Regions from separate parts of the Serratia sp. LTN-2 genome, predicted to be linked through region 1. Evidence: riboswitches for the same ligand, from Rfam matches in the RefSeq annotation. Region 1 holds a riboswitch; the other holds the start of a gene.
What was found. Region 1 has a riboswitch for fluoride ahead of crcB (fluoride efflux transporter CrcB). Riboswitches for the same ligand answer to the same signal wherever they lie in the genome.
Positions count from the first base shown of each region.

Region 2: linked by a shared signal. The riboswitch ahead of AC6BYQ_RS00500 (DHHA2 domain-containing protein) and the one ahead of crcB (fluoride efflux transporter CrcB) in region 1 are both predicted to bind fluoride.

Region 1 covers NZ_JCAXDO010000004.1:303,574-312,719, forward strand. Annotated here, with positions in the region: gene AC6BYQ_RS11340 (LLM class flavin-dependent oxidoreductase) at 1-187, opposite strand, end outside; gene AC6BYQ_RS11345 (M20 peptidase aminoacylase family protein) at 377-1,540, opposite strand; gene cspE (transcription antiterminator/RNA stability regulator CspE) at 1,886-2,095, shown strand; gene AC6BYQ_RS11355 (multidrug effflux MFS transporter) at 2,153-3,343, opposite strand; gene AC6BYQ_RS11360 (TetR/AcrR family transcriptional regulator) at 3,350-3,946, opposite strand; gene crcB (fluoride efflux transporter CrcB) at 4,235-4,618, opposite strand; fluoride riboswitch at 4,698-4,760, opposite strand; gene AC6BYQ_RS11370 (GNAT family N-acetyltransferase) at 4,844-5,272, shown strand; gene AC6BYQ_RS11375 (diguanylate cyclase) at 5,274-6,341, opposite strand; gene tatA (Sec-independent protein translocase subunit TatA) at 6,560-6,778, shown strand; gene lipA (lipoyl synthase) at 6,873-7,838, opposite strand; gene lipB (lipoyl(octanoyl) transferase LipB) at 7,831-8,499, opposite strand; gene ybeD (DUF493 family protein YbeD) at 8,634-8,900, opposite strand; gene dacA (D-alanyl-D-alanine carboxypeptidase DacA) at 9,005-9,146, opposite strand, start outside.
Region 2 covers NZ_JCAXDO010000001.1:93,852-102,997, reverse strand. Annotated here, with positions in the region: gene AC6BYQ_RS00510 (AraC family ligand binding domain-containing protein) at 1-720, opposite strand, end outside; gene AC6BYQ_RS00505 (PAS domain S-box protein) at 792-2,672, opposite strand; fluoride riboswitch at 2,854-2,928, shown strand; gene AC6BYQ_RS00500 (DHHA2 domain-containing protein) at 2,969-3,934, shown strand; gene AC6BYQ_RS00495 (adenine nucleotide alpha hydrolase family protein) at 3,938-4,366, shown strand; gene eno (phosphopyruvate hydratase) at 4,384-5,667, shown strand; gene AC6BYQ_RS00485 (MerR family transcriptional regulator) at 5,664-6,071, opposite strand; gene AC6BYQ_RS00480 (NADH:flavin oxidoreductase/NADH oxidase family protein) at 6,143-7,363, shown strand; gene AC6BYQ_RS00475 (diaminobutyrate--2-oxoglutarate transaminase) at 7,869-9,146, shown strand, end outside.

The sequences.
Region 1 (9,146 bases):
CATCGGCGACAAACACGAAATCGAATTTTCCCTGCTCGGCTTTTTTCGCCGTGGCGATATTAAATTCGAGGTTGATGCTGGCGTCGGCAGTAGCGTCCGGGTGGCGCCAGGCGGACATATTTCCCGACGCGCCATGCAGAATGGCGCCCAGCCGTAATTGACGTTGATTATTCGCGCTGTTGCTCATCGTGATTATCCCATCATGCGCCGCAGAGGCGCGCAGTGTCTGATGAGTCCACTATTGATGAGCGGCGGCGGGATGTAAAACAACAAAACAGCATATTCAAATGTTGAAAACGGCAAATATCACGGTAGGCGAAAATAATAATCCCCGGCGCGGCATCAGCAGCGTCGGGGAAATAATATTTGTTGTTATTCAGGCGTTGCTGAGGGCTTTTTCCGGCGCGGTGGTTAATTGTTGCAGCGTGCGTTCCGCCAGCAGCGTGAAATATTGCGCCGCCGGGAACAGAGCGCGTTCATCGGGATTGAAACGCGGATGATGCAAGCCGAACTCGCTGGCGGATCCGATGCTGACAAACACGCCTGGAACATGGTGCAGATAAAGCGCGAAATCTTCGCCGCCCATCTGCAGTTCCGCCTCTTCAACCCGGTAACCGGCCTCGGCGGCGACGGTTTTGCTGAATGCCGCCCAATGCGCGTCGTTGATCACCGCCGGCGGCCCCGGCTGCCAGTGCAGTTCAGCCTGGGCACCCAGCGCGGCGGCGACGCCGTCGATCACCTGACGAATCTTGTCCGGCACCTGGCGGCGCACCGCGTCGCTGTGGGTGCGCACCGTGCCTTCCAGCTCCACGGTTTGCGGCAGTACGTTCCAGGTATTGCCGCCTTCGATGCGCGTCACGCTCACCACCAGCGATTCCAGCGAGCTGAAGCTGCGGCTGGGCAGCGTCTGCAGCGCGCCGACGATCTGGCTGGCGGTGACGATGGTGTCGACGCCCTGTTCCGGTTTGGCGGCGTGGGCGCCTTTGCCGGTGATCTGGATCTGGAAACGATCGACGTTGGCGTAAAACGGCCCGGCGCGGGTGGCGAAGGTGCCGGTGGGCAGTTCCGGCGCATTGTGCAGGCCAAACACCGCCGCGACGTTATCCAGCACGCCGGCGTCGATCAGGTGCCGGGCGCCGTTGAAGGTCTCTTCCGCCGGCTGGAAGAAGATGCGCACCGTGCCGGGTAGCTCGGCCTCGCGCGCTTTCAGCAGGTGTGCGGCGCCGAGCATCACCGAAGTGTGAAAGTCGTGGCCGCAGGCGTGCATCACGCCGCGGTTTTGCGAACTGAAGGGCACATCGGCGATCTCGTCGATCGGCAGCGCGTCAATGTCGCCGCGCAGCGCGATGATCGGCCCTTTGCCGCTGCCGATCTCCGCCACGACGCCGGTTTTCAGCGCCAACGGCAGCAGGCGAATGCCCGCCTCTTGCAGCCAGCGAGTCAGCCGGGCGGTGGTGGCGAATTCGTGATTGGAAAGCTCGGGGTTTTGGTGAAGCTCACGCCGATAGGCGATAATTTTGTCTGCCAACTGGCTGGTCATAGGCTTGGCTCACAGTGGGAAATAAACCCTAACCCTAGTGCAGCGGGTGCCGAAGCAAAAAGACCATCTGGTTATATTTCATAGCGATTGCGTCTGCACGGGGGCGTCAACGATGGAGAAATGGGCAAGTTTGGGCGTTCGCTCGTTGTTTGCCGGCGCCTGAAGAGGATTGACCTGAAACGGTAACTTATCGCAACCGGTGCAATCAATTTACACCGGGCAACACGGATTTTTTCACTCTTTATCGGATTTCTGTGATCGCGGTGGTGGACAAAATCCTGCCTGCTTGCTGTACTGTGATCGACACAGGTTTTGTGTCTTTCATTCACGTTAAAGGTAAGTTTGATGTCTAAGATTAAAGGTAGCGTTAAGTGGTTTAATGAATCCAAAGGCTTCGGTTTCATTACTCCGGAAGATGGTAGCAAGGACGTTTTCGTTCACTTCTCTGCCATCGTTAGCAACGGTTTCAAAACGCTTGCTGAAGGCCAGCGTGTAGAATTTGAAATCACGAACGGTGCCAAAGGCCCATCTGCCGCTAACGTTACTGCTATCTAAGCTGTGTAGCTGAATTTCTTAAAACCCGCTCATTGAGCGGGTTTTTTATTGGGCGCATTATGCTTCGCTGCGGCGGGCCAACAGGCTGAACAGCAGGATGGCGACGGCGTAGCAGCCGACGATGGTCAGCGCCATCGACAGGCTCGAGGTGCCGCCCAGCCCGGTGAGCGGCACGGCGCAGGCGCCGAGCGCGAACATGCACACGCCGATCAAGGCTGAGGCGCTGCCCGCTTTGTCACCCTGGCTTTGCATCGCCAGCGAAGAGGCGGTCGGGCCGACGATGCCGATCACCGCCACCGAGAAGAACAGCGGCACCAGCAGCAATACCAGCGGCGCGTGCAGCGCGGCGGCCAACAGCAGCAACAGCGACGCGACGGCTGCCAGCGTCAGCCCGCTCTTCAACACCCGGCGCTCACCCCAACGAGAACTGAGGCGGCTGGCCAGCTGCGCTGCAATGATCAGCCCGACGCCGTTAATGGCGAAGCACAGGCTGAACATCTGCGGGCTGAGGCCGTAGATCTGCTGCAAGACGAAAGGCGAGGCGCCGATATAGGCGAACATGCCGGCCATCACGAAGCCCTGCGTCAGGCACAGCCCCATGAAATAGCGCTGGGTCAACAGACTGCCCAGCGACATCAGCATCGCCAGGATGCCGCCCTGGCTGCGGCGCTCGACCGGCAGGGATTCGCGTAGCTTCAGCGCCGACAGGCTGAACAGCAGCACCGCGATGGCCGCCAGCACGCCGAAGATGCCGCGCCAGTTCATCACCTGCAGCATGACGCCGCCCAGCACCGGCGCGACGATCGGCGCCAGGCCGTTGACCAGCATCAGCAAGGCGAAGAAGCGGGTCAGCTCATGCCCGGCATACAGATCGCGGGCGATGGCGCGGGAAATCACCGCCCCACCGGCGCCGGCGATGCCCTGCAGCAGACGGGCGATCAGCAACTGGTCGATGGTGGGCGCCAGCGCACACCACAGCGAAGCGCCCAGCAGCAGGATCAGCGACAGCAGCAGCGGGCGCATGCGGCCCAGTTTGTCGCTGTAAGGGCCGAAAATCAGCTGGCCGACGCCCAGACCGAGCAGCCCGGTGGTCAGACTGAGCTGCGCGGCGGCGGTGGAGGTATTCAGCTCGCCTGCCATCTCCGGCAGGGCGGGCAGGTAGAGATCGGTGCACAGCGGCCCCAGCGCGGCCAACAGGCCAAGCACGACGGCGTACACCAGACGTTGTCTGGCTAAGTGTTTGGTCATGAGAGATTAGGATTTCCTGAACAGATGAGAAATGGCCTGCTGATACAGATCGCGCAGCAGGGACGCATCGGCTTTTTGCGTGGTAAGGATCCGGTAACCGGTGCCTTCGCTCATGACGGCGATAAACTCCACCCGCGCGGCGATCTCTTCCGCGCTGAAATGGGGATACAGCCGCTGCAGGTTGTGGCACACGTGGCGAAACAGCCGCGCTTCAGCGTCGCTGAGCATTTTGGCCACCACCGGATTGCGCGTGGCCTCGGCGGTCACTTCCAGCATCAGCATGTGGTCGGTTTCGCTCTCGCCCGGCTGCTGGAACAGCGTGCGCGCCGCCAGCACGCCGGCGATCAGATTGATGTGATCGCCAAGGTTTTCCAGGCGCTGCATCTTGTTGGCGATGATGCGGTTGACGATCTCCTCGATAATCGCGTCTTTATTGGCGAAATAGCGATAGATTTGGCCGACGCTGAGCTGTGAGCCCTGGGCGATTTCCGCCATGCTGGCGGCGTGGAAACCGTGGCGACGGAAGCTGATTTTCGCCGCTTCGACGATCTGATCGCGGCGCGCCTGCACCTTGGCCTGTTTAGTGTCGTTGGGGGAGAGCATCTGCCCGATCCTTTGCTACGCGTGAGCCGGGTTCACATTTTTGGGTGTGAACGTTCATTCTCAATTGTAGTGCAACCGACGGGAAGGGTGCAAGATGAACGCGTGCTGCGGGAAAAGGCGTTTAAGCGAACAGGTAAGATTTGATAAAGGCGGCGACGATCAGCACGCACAGCGCAACGGCGATCGCTTCGGCGGCGGTTTTCGGCAGGCTAAACATAGCGGTTTCTCATCCAGTCAGGGGTACTGGATGAGATTATGCGCATGCAAGATTAAGGAAACATTAAGGACTTAGCGCCCGTTGACCCACATGACCAGCATGAAAGCCAGCAGCGTCATCGCCAGCGAACCGGCCAGGTTGAGCAGCATATTGGCCAATGCCCAGCCGAAGCGGCCATCCTGCATCAGGTACACCACCTCCAGCGAAAAGGTAGAGAAGGTGGTCAAGCCGCCGCAAAACCCGGTGGTGATCAGCAATTTCCAGGTGGGATCCAGGTACGTCATGCGGGTGAAAATCGCCATCGCCAGGCCGATGATAAAACCGCCGACCAGATTGACCATCAGCGTACCGAGCGGAATGTGGGCGTTCAACGGATTCATTTTCATGCTTACCGCCCAGCGCAGTACGCTGCCGACGCCGCCGCCGATAAATACGGCCAGTAAAGAACTCAACATGGGGCAACTACCTTTCAATCAGAGAAATTCACGGGACTCGGAAAGGGACAGGCGTAACGCTACGCGCCTCTCTCCGAGAGGTTACGTAGACATCATCAGCCTGTGAAGGCGGTTAGGGAGGAATGTCATCTCCAGCGTGCCGCACGGCCTTTTTCGCCGTACCCGTTGGATGTTACACCTAAAGCCGCCTATTTTGTAGTATCGACACTCTGCGAGGTAAAACGGATGGAAATCAGAACGGCGCGTCTGAGCGACCGGCACGCTATCGCCGAATTAATGACGGCGCTGGATTATCCCGGCACCGAGGCGTTTCTGACGCAGCGAATGCAGCAACTGTTGGCGCATCCGGATGAGGCGCTGCTGGTGGCGGTGGAGGAGGAGCAAGTGCTGGGCGTGTTGTCGCTGCATTTTTTGCCTCAGCTGGCGTTGGCCGGCGATATTGCCCGCATCAGCTATTTTTGCGTCGACGATCGGGCGCGCGGCGCGGGCGTAGGGCGGTTGCTGTTGGCGGAGGGCGAGGCGTTGGCGCACCGTCGCGGCTGCGATCGGTTGGAAGTTCATTGCCACAGCCGCCGCGAGCGGGCCCATGCGTTTTATCGGCGCGAAGGCTTTGTCGAAGCGCCAAAGTATTTTGCCAAGCTATTAAGTCAGTAAGCTAGCCACCCGTCGGCGTCGCCGTTTCCAGCCGGTTGCGGCCGTTTTGCTTCGCCCGGTAGAGCGCGCCGTCGGCGGCTTTCAGCCAGTCCAGATAACCGCCCAACTCGGGGTGGTAGTTGGCGATGCCGGCGCTGATCTGCAGCCGTAGCTGCGGCGCCTCTTTGAAGCTGACGGCGTCCAGCCGTTGCTGAATGCGCTGCAGGACGGTTGCCGCCTGTTCGGCGTTGGTGTTCGGTAGTACCGCGCCAAATTCGTCCCCGCCGTAACGCCCGACGATATCCACGTTGCGCAAGCCGATCAGCAGCTCTTCCGCCAGCGCCGCCAGGGCTTCGTCCCCCAGCGCATGGCCGAAGGTGTCGTTGATGGTTTTGAAGCGATCGATGTCCATCAGAATCAGCGTGGCGCTGTCCTGATAGCGGCGGCAGCTGTCAAACTGGCGATGCAGCAGATGCTCCCAGTGGCGGCGATTGTACAAACCGGTCAGCCCATCGCGGGTGCTGATGCGCTGCAGCTCCTGTTTCTTTTCCGCCAGCCGCTTGGCGGTGCGGTAGGTCACCAAACCAAGCAGCGTTGGATACAGATAGATCATCGGCAGGCACAGATAGATTTGCAGCGGGGTGCTTTGCGGGTGAAACGGGAAACCGAGCAGCGCGCCGGCGATCGCCGCGGCGGCCAGCTGAATCATCAATCCTTTCACAAACAGCGTTTTGCCGGCCGAGGCGATGTTGTTCATGCTCATCATCGACAGGATGACAATCGCAGGCAGCGCATTGAACGCCATCATCGCCGCCCAGACGCCGCCGAAAGCGGAGTCGATCAACAGGTTGCGAATTTCGGCTTTGAACGGATCTTTGGCGCGGCAGGCCAGGCGGTAGGCGAGATGCGGCCAGAGAAAGCCGTGAAAGGCCAGCAACAGCCAGACTGCCGTTGGCGGAGCCAGCGGGTAGAGCGCGGCGCAGACGCAGATAAAGCCAAGTCCCAAACCGGCCACGCGGGGCAGATAGGAGCGCTTGGCGAAGCTGAGGCCGGATTTTCGGGCATCGAAAATGGGTGGGGCAATATACATCCGGCATCTCCCTGATGAGTCTCACGGCAGCGTATCATGCGGGTGATAAACTAAGAATAGTCTGGTATTCACGCCGTGAAACCGTGTGGCATTCCTGCGACGGATCTCACTCTGTTACATGTTGCGGTTGTGCGAGCCGGGGGAAAGTCGCTAAATATTCGCAGGCAAGGTCAGTTTTTCTCGCTGTTCACGCAGCGCTCTATGATAAGAAGGTGAGTATGGAAGGTATCAGCATTACCAAACTTCTGGTGATTGCGGTGTTGGTGATTTTACTGTTCGGCACCAGCAAACTGCGCACGCTCGGCGCCGATCTTGGCGCGGCGCTGAAAGGCTTTAAAAAAGCCGTGGGCGACGACAGCACGCCACCGCCGGCCGCCGGCAACAACGCCGCCGAGAGCCAATCCGCTCAGCAGAGTGTCGAAAAGAAAGACGTTTAATCCCGTCTGATGGCGCGCAATAAAAAAACGGATGCCTTGCGGACATCCGTTTTTTGGCGTTTCCGCCGTCTTTAGCGTAACAAACTATTACGCGTTATTTCACTTCCATCCCTTTGGCCTGCAGATCGGCGTGGTAAGACGAACGCACGAACGGACCGCAGGCGGCGTGGGTGAAGCCCATCGCCATCGCTTCTTCTTTCATCTCGTCAAACTCGGCCGGGCTGACGTAGCGTTGCACCGGCAGGTGGTGACGGCTTGGCTGCAGGTATTGACCCAGCGTCAGCATGGTCACGCCGTGGCGACGCAGATCGCGCATCACTTCGACGATTTCCGCATTGGTTTCCCCAAGGCCGACCATCAGGCCGGACTTGGTCGGGATATCCGGGTGCGCTTCTTTAAAGCGTTCGAGCAGCTTCAGCGACCACTCGTAGTTGGCGCCCGGGCGCACCTGGCGGTATACGCGCGGCACGTTTTCCAGGTTGTGGTTGAACACGTCCGGCGGCGTGGCGGTGAGGATTTCCAGCGCGCGGTCCATACGGCCGCGGAAGTCCGGCACCAGCGTTTCGATTTTGATGTTCGGGCTCTTGGCGCGGATGGCCGAGATGCAGTCGGCAAAGTGCTGAGCACCGCCGTCGCGCAGATCGTCGCGGTCGACCGAGGTGATCACCACGTAACGCAGCGCCATGTCGGCGATGGTTTGCGCCAACTTTTCCGGCTCGTTGGCGTCCGGCGCGATCGGGCGGCCGTGGGCCACGTCGCAGAACGGGCAGCGGCGGGTACAGATGGCGCCGAGGATCATAAAGGTGGCGGTGCCGTGGTTGAAGCACTCGGACAGGTTAGGGCACGAGGCTTCCTCACAGACGGAGTGCAGGCCGTTCTTGCGCATCGCGGCTTTGATGCCCTGAATGCGCGTTGAGTCGGCAGGCAGTTTGATCTTCATCCACTCGGGTTTACGCAACAGCTCCTGCCGTTCGGTGACCACCGTTTTGACCGGGATCAGCGCCATTTTGTCAGCATCGCGGTATTTGACGCCGCGTTCCATCTGAATTGGTTTACTCATAATCGTGCAGGTTCCAGTTACGAAGCTCGACCGTCTGGTAGCCGAGTAAATGAACAAATTCCTGTACCAGGATTGGGTGTATGTCTTCAATGCCAACGCCGGGCGCCAGCGCGCTGACCTGCGTCATCTGCATGCCGGCGTAACCGCAAGGGTTGATGCGTTGGAAAGGGCTGAGATCCATCGCCACATTCAGGGCAAGGCCGTGGAATGAGCTGCCTTTGCGGATCCGCAAACCCAACGAACAGATTTTCTGCTCCCCCACGTACACGCCCGGCGCATCCGGGCGGGCGCGCGATTCGAGACGGAAGTGGGCGAGGGTGTTGATAACCGTATCTTCTATCGCCGTGACCAATTGGCGTACGCCGACCTTGCTGCGTTTCAGATCGACCATCACGTACATCACCTGCTGGCCCGGCCCGTGATAGGTCACCTGGCCGCCGCGATCGCTCTGGACAACCGGGATATCGCCGGGCATCAGTACGTGCTCGGCTTTGCCGGCCTGGCCCTGGGTGAACACCGGGTGATGCTGCACCAGCCACAGTTCGTCCGGCGTGCTCTCGGTACGACCGTCGGTGAAGTTATGCATGGCTTGGGATACAGGCGCGTAGGGCTGCAACCCCAGCTGACGCAAAATGATCTTGTCTGGTTGCAAAAGAGTCATCGTCAGGTTACAGAAGTGGTAAAGCCATTATACCGGGCGCTCCGGCCTGCGACCAGCCTTTCGCTGACCAAAAATGCGCAACCCGGGAAGACGCTGCGCCATCCCGGGTTGATAAGCAGGGGTTTATGCTGGAATTACAGCACCATGCGAACAATTTCAATGTTGCCCAACTCTTCGTACAGGGTTTCGACCTGCTCGATGTGAGTGGCGTTGATGGTGATGGAGACGGAGTGGTAGTTGCCTTTGCTGCTTGGCTTAACCTGCGGGTTGTAATCGCCCGGTGCATGGCGCTGCACCACTTCAACTACCTGGTCAACCAGCTCAGGCTGCGCCAGGCCCATCACCTTGTAGGTAAACGAGCAAGGGAATTCGAGCAGTTCGTTCAGTTTAGTTTTTTGCATGTGCGTGCGCTCCAGAGTGCTAGCTAATCTATAAATTATAACTCCCGCCGGGGCGGGAGTTAATGTTATTCAGTATATGGGGGCAATTTTGCCCGTTTCAACCGTTAACCGAACCAGTGGTGGAACATCAGTTTGATATAGTCCACGATGCGGCTGAAGAAACCACCTTCTTTCACTTCGTTCATCACCACCAGCGGACGCTGATCGATGGTTTTGCCGTCCAGTTGGAAGTTGATGGTGCCGACC
Region 2 (9,146 bases), on a different contig from region 1:
TTCCCCCTGCGCCAGCAACAACCGCGCGGCTCGCAGCCTCAACCGAACCAAATAAGCATGCGGCGACTGGCCGAAAGCCCGAGTAAATTGACGAGTCAGACGGAAACGGTCCAGACCACACTGAAGCGCCAGGTCATCCAGACTGGGATTATCCGCCATATGCGCATGCAGATAGTCCCGTAGACGATTCATCTCAATCAACGCGTCATCGCATTGGGGACTCGACATGACGCGAATATGCCGCGCCAAAAGCGTCAGTAGATGGTCCAGGCTCTGATCGCGCGCCAGCCGCCCTTCACCATGATGAAGGGCAAAAAAGGCCTGCTGAATCGCGGACGCCAAAATCGGATCCTCCGTCAGCGTGCTGTGGAACGCGCCTTCCAATACCGAGGCGTCGCCCAATCCGCGGCGGTTCATCGCCGCGGATACCCAATGCTGGGGCAAATAGAGCATCGCATAGGTAAACCCTTCGGCCTGCGGCGCATGACCATCGTGCACCGCACCCGGCTCGATCAGTATGGCGCGCCCCGGCCGGCTGGTATGCAGCGAGCGGTGGCAATTGAAACGCTGCAAGCCCTGCTGCGTAACGCCCACCAGCATTTCATCATGATCGTGAGGATCGTAGGCATGCCCCTGAAAGTGGGCGTTAACGCTCTCAATGCCGGTCTCGTCATCACGCCGCAGTTCCAACCAGTCTTCATGTTGATGATTTGACGCCATGCAATAAATCCGGAGTACTGGCCACAGGAAAAGAACAAACAGCTTACCTCGAGACGGTCATCATTTCACGTTCACAACTCGCAGATGGCGTAAGTACCCTTTCCGGCCAATTTCGCCTGATACATCGCGCCGTCGGCACGGGCCAACAGCATCTCCTCCGTCACGTCATTGTGCGAGGAAATCGCCGCACCCAGGCTGGCGGACAGGCTCACCGTCTGCGGCCCGATCTGCGAAATATCGGCCAGGCGTGCCAACACGTTTTCGCAAAACTCGCTGACCTCGCGCCGCGGATCCGCCAACGGCCACAGGATCACTGTGAACTCGTCGCCGGCCAGGCGCGAAACGCTATGGCGTTCGCCGGCGCAGGCGCTGAGCAACCTGGCGAACGTCTTCAGGATCAGATCGCCGAAGTCATGGCCATGGCTGTCATTGAGGGCTTTAAAACCATCGAGATCGATGAATATCAGCGCCATCTGCCGCTGTTCGCAACAGGCCTGCAATGTGCCGGACAACCGACGCAGGAAGGCGCGGCGATTGGTCAACCCGGTCAGCATGTCGTGTGTGGCATCGTACTCCAGCCGTTGCTGCAGGCGTTTCAACTCGGTAATGTCCATGGAAAGAATGTAAAACCCCTGAGCGTCACACGGCACCAGCGTGGTGTGGATCATCAACAGGCCCCGTTGGGTCTGGAGCTCATTTTCGAAGCTCACCATTTCCCCCGCCAACGCTCTGTCTATCATCGGTTTCGCTATCTGATAAACGTTCTCCCCCATAAAATCGCGCACCGTCATCCCCCTGAGGCGGCTCTCTTCCAGGCCAAACCAGGTTTTATAGGCGCTGTTGGCAAACAGGTAGCGTTCATTAGCGTCGATTTGGCTGATTAAGGCCGGCATGTTGTCAGTGATAGCGCGCAGGCGCTCCTTCTCCGTGCTGAGCTGGTATTCGGCAAGCACCCGAGTCTCAATCTCCTCGTTGAGCTTCTTGACCACGACGTTAAGCTCGCGCGTGCGAATTTCAACGCGTTGTTCCAGCTCGTGCTGTAGCGCAAACAGATCGGCCTCTGCCGCCTTGCGCTCGCTGATATCGACGATAACCGAGATGAAATGATCCGGTTTACCGTTCGGCAGCCGGTTTAACGCCACCGTCAGCTGCACCCATACGATCGAACCATCGGCGCGAAAATAGCGTTTCTCTAGTGAATAGGTACTGATCTCGTTTCTCAGCAGCTGCTGCAGTTTTTCCAGGTCGGTATTGAGATCGAGCGGATAGGTAATGTCCTGAAAGGTGCGATCCATCAGTTCGCGCTCGGAATAGTGCAGCATTTCACAGATGCGCGGATTGACCCGCAGCCAGTATCCCTGCAGCGAGACCAGCGCCATCCCCACCGCCGCCTGGGCAAAGGTCTGTTCGAACAAGGCTTCCGAGCGCTGCAGGTTGGACTTCAGGTTTTCGGTATAGACGTGGCGTTCAATGCTCTGCAGGTACTCCTCGACCACGGCAGCGAAATCGTGCAGGTCGGCCACCTGTTCCTGGGAAAACGGCTGCGGCTGGCTGTCGATAATGCACAGGGTACCGAGCGGCAAACCGTCGAGCGACAACAGCGGCTGCCCAACGTAAAAGCCGATTCGCGGCCCGCCGATCACCAGCGGGTTATCGAAAAATCGCGGATCGTTGGCGGTGTCGGGCACCACCAGCGCTTCACGTTGCAAGATGGCATGGCCGCAAAACGAGATATTGCGCGGCGTTTCCCGGGCATCCAGACCGTAGCGCGATAGAAACCATTGGCGATCCCGGTCGATCAGTGACACCAGCGCAATGGTGACGCCGAAATATTTCGCCGCCAGCCGTGTAATACGATCCAGTTTTTCCACCGAGTTCGAATCCAGCACGTTCAGCGAATTCAATACCGACAGGCGTTCGGCTTCGTTTTCGGGGAAGCAGGGTTCGAGCATGTTGTCTCCCATTGTGTCTCAGACAGTTCCGGCGCATCCGGCCGGCGTGAGTCAGTTCAGCGTATCCGCCGGTTAAGCGGTAAATATCCTTGTCCATCATGGACTCACTCAGTATCAATCCGATTGCGCATTCTCGCCAGCTTTGCCGGGCGTTGCGTTTGCCGCCGCGCTGCGCTACAGTCATTCGCAAGGTGATGGTGTTCCACCTTTCCCAACCGCCGGTTCGCTCGAACCGGATGATGACGCCTGATATACAACTTCGCTTTATTTTTTAGGCAGGTATGTCAGGAGTCGCTATGGATCAAATGTCATGTTTTACCCGTCTTCCCTCCCAGCCCGATGCCGTCGAGCGCGAGAGGCCCCTGTACGTTTTCGGCCATAAAAATCCCGACAGCGACAGCATCTGCAGCGCGCTGGTGGTCGCCGACTGGCTCAATCATCTCGGCAAGCCGGCCGTGGCTTTCCGCCTCGGCGAGCTGACGCCGGAAACTCGCTACATCCTGGCCGCCGCCGGCGTGCAAGCCCCCCCGCTGCTGCAAGACGATCTCCGCGATCGTCAAGTCTGGCTGGTCGATTTTACCGACGCCGAGCAAGGCCCGGCCTCATTGCCGCACAGCGACGTGGTCGGCGTTATCGATCATCACCGGCTGGGCACGTTGATCACCCGCAACCCGCCCGATGTCTGGATCCGCGTCGTCGGCTGCTGCGCCACCGTCATTCTGCAAATCCTGACGGTGGAAAGGCCGATGCCGCTTTCCGCCGCCCAGGCCACGCTGCTGCTGGGCGCCATCCTGAGCGATACCGTCGCGCTCAGCGCCCCGACCACCACCGAGCTGGATCGGTTGGCCGCCGAACGGTTAAGCGCAATTGCTCACGTCGACTATGACGCCTTCACCGCCGGCCTGATCGCCGCCAAGACCGACCTTTCGGGGCAATCCGCGCCGCAGTTGCTGCACCGTGACGCCAAGCATTACCGCATCCAGAGCGTCTCGCTGCTGCTGTCGCAGATCGAAGTGCGGGCAATGAGCGACATCGAGCCGCTGCTGCCCGCGCTGCAACAGGCGCTTGAACACGCGAAGCAGGAGGCCGGGCTGGAGATGGCCGCGCTGCTGGTTACCGACATCACGCTTGGCCGCTCCACCCTTTACTTTTCGTCGAACCGGGTGCTCGACGCCCGTCAGGTATCGCTGCCCGGCATGACGAGCCGGAAAAAAGAGGTTTTACCGTGGTTAACCCGCCAGATTGCTAACGCAGGGAGATAAGTCATGCCACTCTACCAACACGCTTTACTGCTGGTGCAGGACGAACGCGACGGCCGGCTGTTGTTGCGCCATGCCGAACGCCTTAATCAACAGATGAATACGCGCATTACCGTGGCGCACATCAGCGCCGACTACGCCGAACTGGATTACCTGAGCGATTCGCTGACCAAAGATCGTCAGTCCAGCGAGGTGATCGCCGCCAAAGCCATGCTCAGCCGCCTGGTGGAGGACAGCGCAGTCCCGCTGGAGGTGCGATCGATCGTCAGCATCCATCGCTTCAAAGACGTCGAGGCTCTGATTGCACGTGAAGGCGTCGATCTGCTGCTGCTCGGCCACCAGAACCGTCCGTTTGGCGTCTATGCCTCCTTCGGCTTCGAGTTCATTAATCACTTGTCCATCGACGTGCTGATAAAACACGTTCCCACTCCCTAGAAGCGAGGTGACTCCCCATGAGCTATGAGATTGAAAGCGTAACCGCCAGAGAGATCCTGGATTCGCGCGGCAACCCGACCGTCGAAGTCGAAATGAGCGCGGCAGGCGCCGTGGCACGGGCCTCGGTGCCTTCCGGGGCCAGCACCGGTTCGCGCGAAGCTGTGGAACATCGCGACGGCGATCCGCGCCGTTTCGGCGGCAAAGGCGTGCTGGAAGCGGTGCAAAGCGTCAAAACGGCGATCAATGAGGCGCTACGCGGGGTGGATGTGCGCCAACAACAGGAGATAGACCGCCGGCTGATCGCGCTGGACGGCAGCGAGAACAAAAGCCGCCTGGGCGCTAACGCCCTGCTCGGCGTTTCTCTGGCCGCCGCCCGCCTGGCGGCGCAGTTGTCGCAGCTGCCGCTGTATCGTTATCTAGGCGGCATCGGCGCCAACCTGCTGCCGGTACCCTGCATGAATATCATCAACGGCGGCGTGCATGCCCGCTGGCAAGGGGCGGATTTTCAGGAGTTTATGATTGCCCCCTTGGGCGCGCCGTCGCTGCGCGAGGCCGTGCGCTGGGGCAGCGAAGTCTATCAGACACTGCGCCAAATTCTATTGGACAAAGGCCTGTCGGTCGGCGTCGGTGACGAAGGCGGTTTCGCGCCGGCGGTCGCCTCTAACCGGCAACCGTTGGAGCTGATCGTGCAGGCGATAGAAAAAGCCGGTTACCGGCCGGGAGAAGATATCGCCATTTGCATGGATCCGGCCTCGAGTGAATTCTACGCCAACGGCAAATACCGTCTGCGCAGCGAGAACCTTGAGCTGGACGCCGCCCAAATGACGGCCTATTACCAACGGCTGGTGCAGGACTTCCCCATCGTGCTGATTGAAGACGGCTTGGCCGAGGACGATTGGGCCGGCTGGCGTCTGCTCAGCGACGCCCTGGGCGATCAGGTGGAGCTGGTCGGCGACGATCTGTTCGTCACCAACGTCAAATACATCCAGCGCGGGATTGATGAACGCCTGGCCAACGCGGCGCTGATCAAGCTGAACCAGATTGGCACACTGAGCGAAACCTTCGCCGCCGTGCAGCTTTGCCAGGCGAACGGCTGGGGCACCTTTATCTCGCACCGCAGCGGCGAAACCGTCGACAGCTTTATCGCCGATATGACGGTCGCGATGCGAGCCGGCCATCTGAAAACCGGCGCGCCGAGCCGCGGCGAACGCATCGAGAAATACAATCAGCTGATGCGCATCGAAGATCAGCTTGGTGCCGCCGCCGAGTATGCCGGCCGATCGGCCTTCAAACGGCGTTAAGATTTGCAGGCCGGCAACGCGCCGGCCCGCTTTTCATCTTTTGCGCGGCACAGCCCGGCCACGCCGGACTGCAGCAAAGTCAGCCGGGTCGCCAGCAACGCTTCTCGCTGCTCATTCAGCGTCGCCATCATCCGTTCGATTTCCGCCAAACGGGCATCGACGCCCTGTATCAGCCCCTCCTCATAAGCGCTGCCCTGCAGCGCCAATACTCCGCGAATCGCCTGCAGCGAAAACCCCAGATTCTGGCCGATTTGGATCAGGTGCAGCCGCTCCAGCGCGCTTTCGCTATACACCCGGTAGCCGTTGACGCCACGCACCGCTTTCGGCAACAGCCCCTGCTGCTCGTAGTAACGTATCGCCGAGGTGGCCATCCCGACGCGCTCCGCCAATTCTCCGATCTTCATGCCCTATTGACCTTAAAGTTAACTTTAAACCTAGTATAACGCCATTCCCCTGCGACAGGAGCGCAAACCCGATGTTTACCCCACTGACTTTGCCCAACGGCAGCCGCTTGACCAACCGTCTGGCCAAGGCGGCAATGGAAGAGAATCTGGCCGACCGGAACCAACTGCCCGGCCCCGCGCTGTGGCGTTTATATCGCTATTGGGCCGAGGGCGGCGCCGGTTTGATCATCACCGGCAACGTGATGATCGACGGCCGCGCCATGACCGGCCCCGGCGGCGTGGTGCTGGAACAGGATACGCCGCTTGCGCCGTTCGAAACCTGGGCCAAGGCCGCGCGCCAGGGCGGCGCGCAGGTGTGGATGCAGCTCAACCACCCGGGGCGTCAGGTGATGGCGAACATGGGCGGCAACGCGTGGGCACCCTCCGCTATCCCGCTGGCGATGGGCAAGCACAGCAAACTGTTCGCCCAGCCGCAGGCCATGAATGAAGCGCAGATCGCCGAGGTCATCGCGCGCTTCGCCGCCAGCGCACACGCCGCCGAACAGGCCGGCTTTACCGGCGTTGAGATCCACGCGGCGCACGGCTACCTGATTTCTCAATTTCTGTCGCCGCTGACCAACCAGCGCAGCGACCGCTGGGGCGGCGAACTGGCGAACCGCGCCCGCCTGTTGCTGGAGGTGGTGCGCGCGGTGCGCACGCGGGTTTCACCGGGCTTTTGCGTAGCGGTCAAACTGAACTCCGCCGATTTTCAGCGCGGCGGGTTTTCCGCAGACGATGCCCGGCAGGTCGTGTTGATGTTGAACGATCTGCCGGTCGATTTGATCGAACTGTCCGGCGGCAGCTATGAAAGCCCGGCGATGCAAGGCGAAACGGCGGACGGCCGCACCCTGGCGCGCGAAGCCTATTTTCTGACCTTCGCCCGCGATCTCGCCGCCGTGGCCCGCATGCCGGTGATGACCACCGGTGGCATCGCTCGCCCGGCGGTGGCGCAACAGGTGCTGGACAGCGGCGTCGCGGTGGCCGGCATCGCCACCGCCATGGCGGAAATGCCCGATCTGCCGCGGCGCTGGCAAACCGGCGCCGCCCCTCATGCGTTGCCCGCGCCGGTTACCTGGCGAAATAAAACGATGGCGGCGCTCGCCCGCATGGCGTTGGTCAAACGCCGCATGCGGGCGCTGAGTGACAATCGGCCACGCAGCGTGCGCTACTCCCCGCTGTTCACGCTGCTCGTCGATCGGTGGCGCACCCGCCGTATCCTGCAGCGCTACCACGCCTGGTTACGGCAACGTTAACAACAACGGCGCCGGCCAATTGGCCGGCGCTGCGTAAAAATCGCGCTTTTTTGATCGCGCTACGTGAAATCTGAGAGAAATCACCGATCTGGATGCTGCGCTTTTAACGGTTGGTCATTTATATTCATCACAATTTCTGTGTATATAAACGCTATAGGACTTAAGGTGGTGAATAGATAAAAATAAGCCGCTATTTTCTATTTATGTTATTAGCCGGAAATTTACCTTAATTATAAATGCATTAAAGAAACCGTCAGGTTGGCGGCGGAACGGGTTTTCACGCCATGTTAACAATATGTTGTTTTTTGTCGGCAAAACCAACGGTCAATAAATCAACAACATATTGATGAGCCTAAGAAAAAACTAAACAATTCAAAACAAAATCGGCTATTGAGTCCCAGGCGAAAAAGCCATATATTGGTCGCGCTTTTCACAAGGCAGTTACTTTTCTAATTCATTAATTCAATCGTAGCGTGTTGAGACCTTCGGTTGTAGGAGAGATATGATGACGGATAAAGTCCGTATTGATACTTTAGTTGCAAACTCATTAAACGGAAACAATGAAACCTATTTGGCGCGCCAAGCCGAATTTGAGTCGAATGTTAGGAGTTATCCGCGCAAATTGCCGTTGGCAATTGCGAAAGCCCAGGGCGTTTGGATCACTGATGTTGAGAATAATCAATATCTTGATTGCCTGGCCGGGGCGGGAACGTTGGCTCTTGGACATAATCACCCCGACGTCCTGCAAAGCATCCAAAATGTCATTACCAGCGGCTTGCCGTTACATACTCTCGATCTCACGACCCCGTTAAAAGATCGTTTCTCCGATTACCTGCTTTCTCTGTTGCCGGGCGAAGGCAAAGAGTATTGCCTGCAGTTCTGCGGCCCGTCCGGCGCCGATGCGGTTGAAGCCGCGCTGAAGCTGGCGAAAAAGCACACCGGCCGCTCCGGCGTGATCAGCTTCTCCGGCGGCTATCACGGCATGACCCACGGCGCGCTGTCGGTCACCGGCAACCTGTCGCCGAAAGCGGCGATCAACGGCATGATGCCGGAAGTGCAATTCATGCCTTATCCGCATGAATACCGTTGCCCGCTGGGCATCGGCGGCGAAGCCGGCGTCAAGGCGCTGACCTACTACTTCGACAACCTGATCAACGACGTGGAAAGCGGCGTGCGTAAGCCGGCGGCGGTGATCCTGGAAGCCGTTCAGGGCGAAGGCGGCGTTAACCCGGCGCCGGCCGAGTGGCTGCAACGCATCCGCAAAGTGACGCGTGAACACGGCATTCTGCTGATCATCGACGAAGTTCAGGCCGGTTTCGCCCGTACGGGCAAGCTGTTCGCCTTCGAACACGCAGGCATCGAGCCGGACATCATCGTGATGTCGAAAGCGGTCGGCGGCGGCTTGCCGCTCGCGGTGCTGGGCATCAAGAAAGAGTTCGATGCCTGGGAACCGGGTCACCACACCGGCACCTTCCGCGGCAACCAGCTGGCGATGGCCACCGGCCTGACCACCCTGCAATACCTGAAAGAGCACAAGGTCGCCGACAAAGTGGCCGCTCAGGGCGAATGGCTGAAAGGCAAACTGGCGGATCTGCAGAAACGTTATCCGGTGATCGGTCACGTCCGCGGTCTGGGCCTGATGATCGGCATCGAGATCGTCAAGCCGAACGAAGCGCAGGATCACATGGGCTGCTACCCGGCAGATGGCGAGCTGTCTGCGCTGCTGCAGAAAAAATGCTTCGAATCCGGTTTGATCCTGGAGCGCGGTGGGCGTAACGGCTGC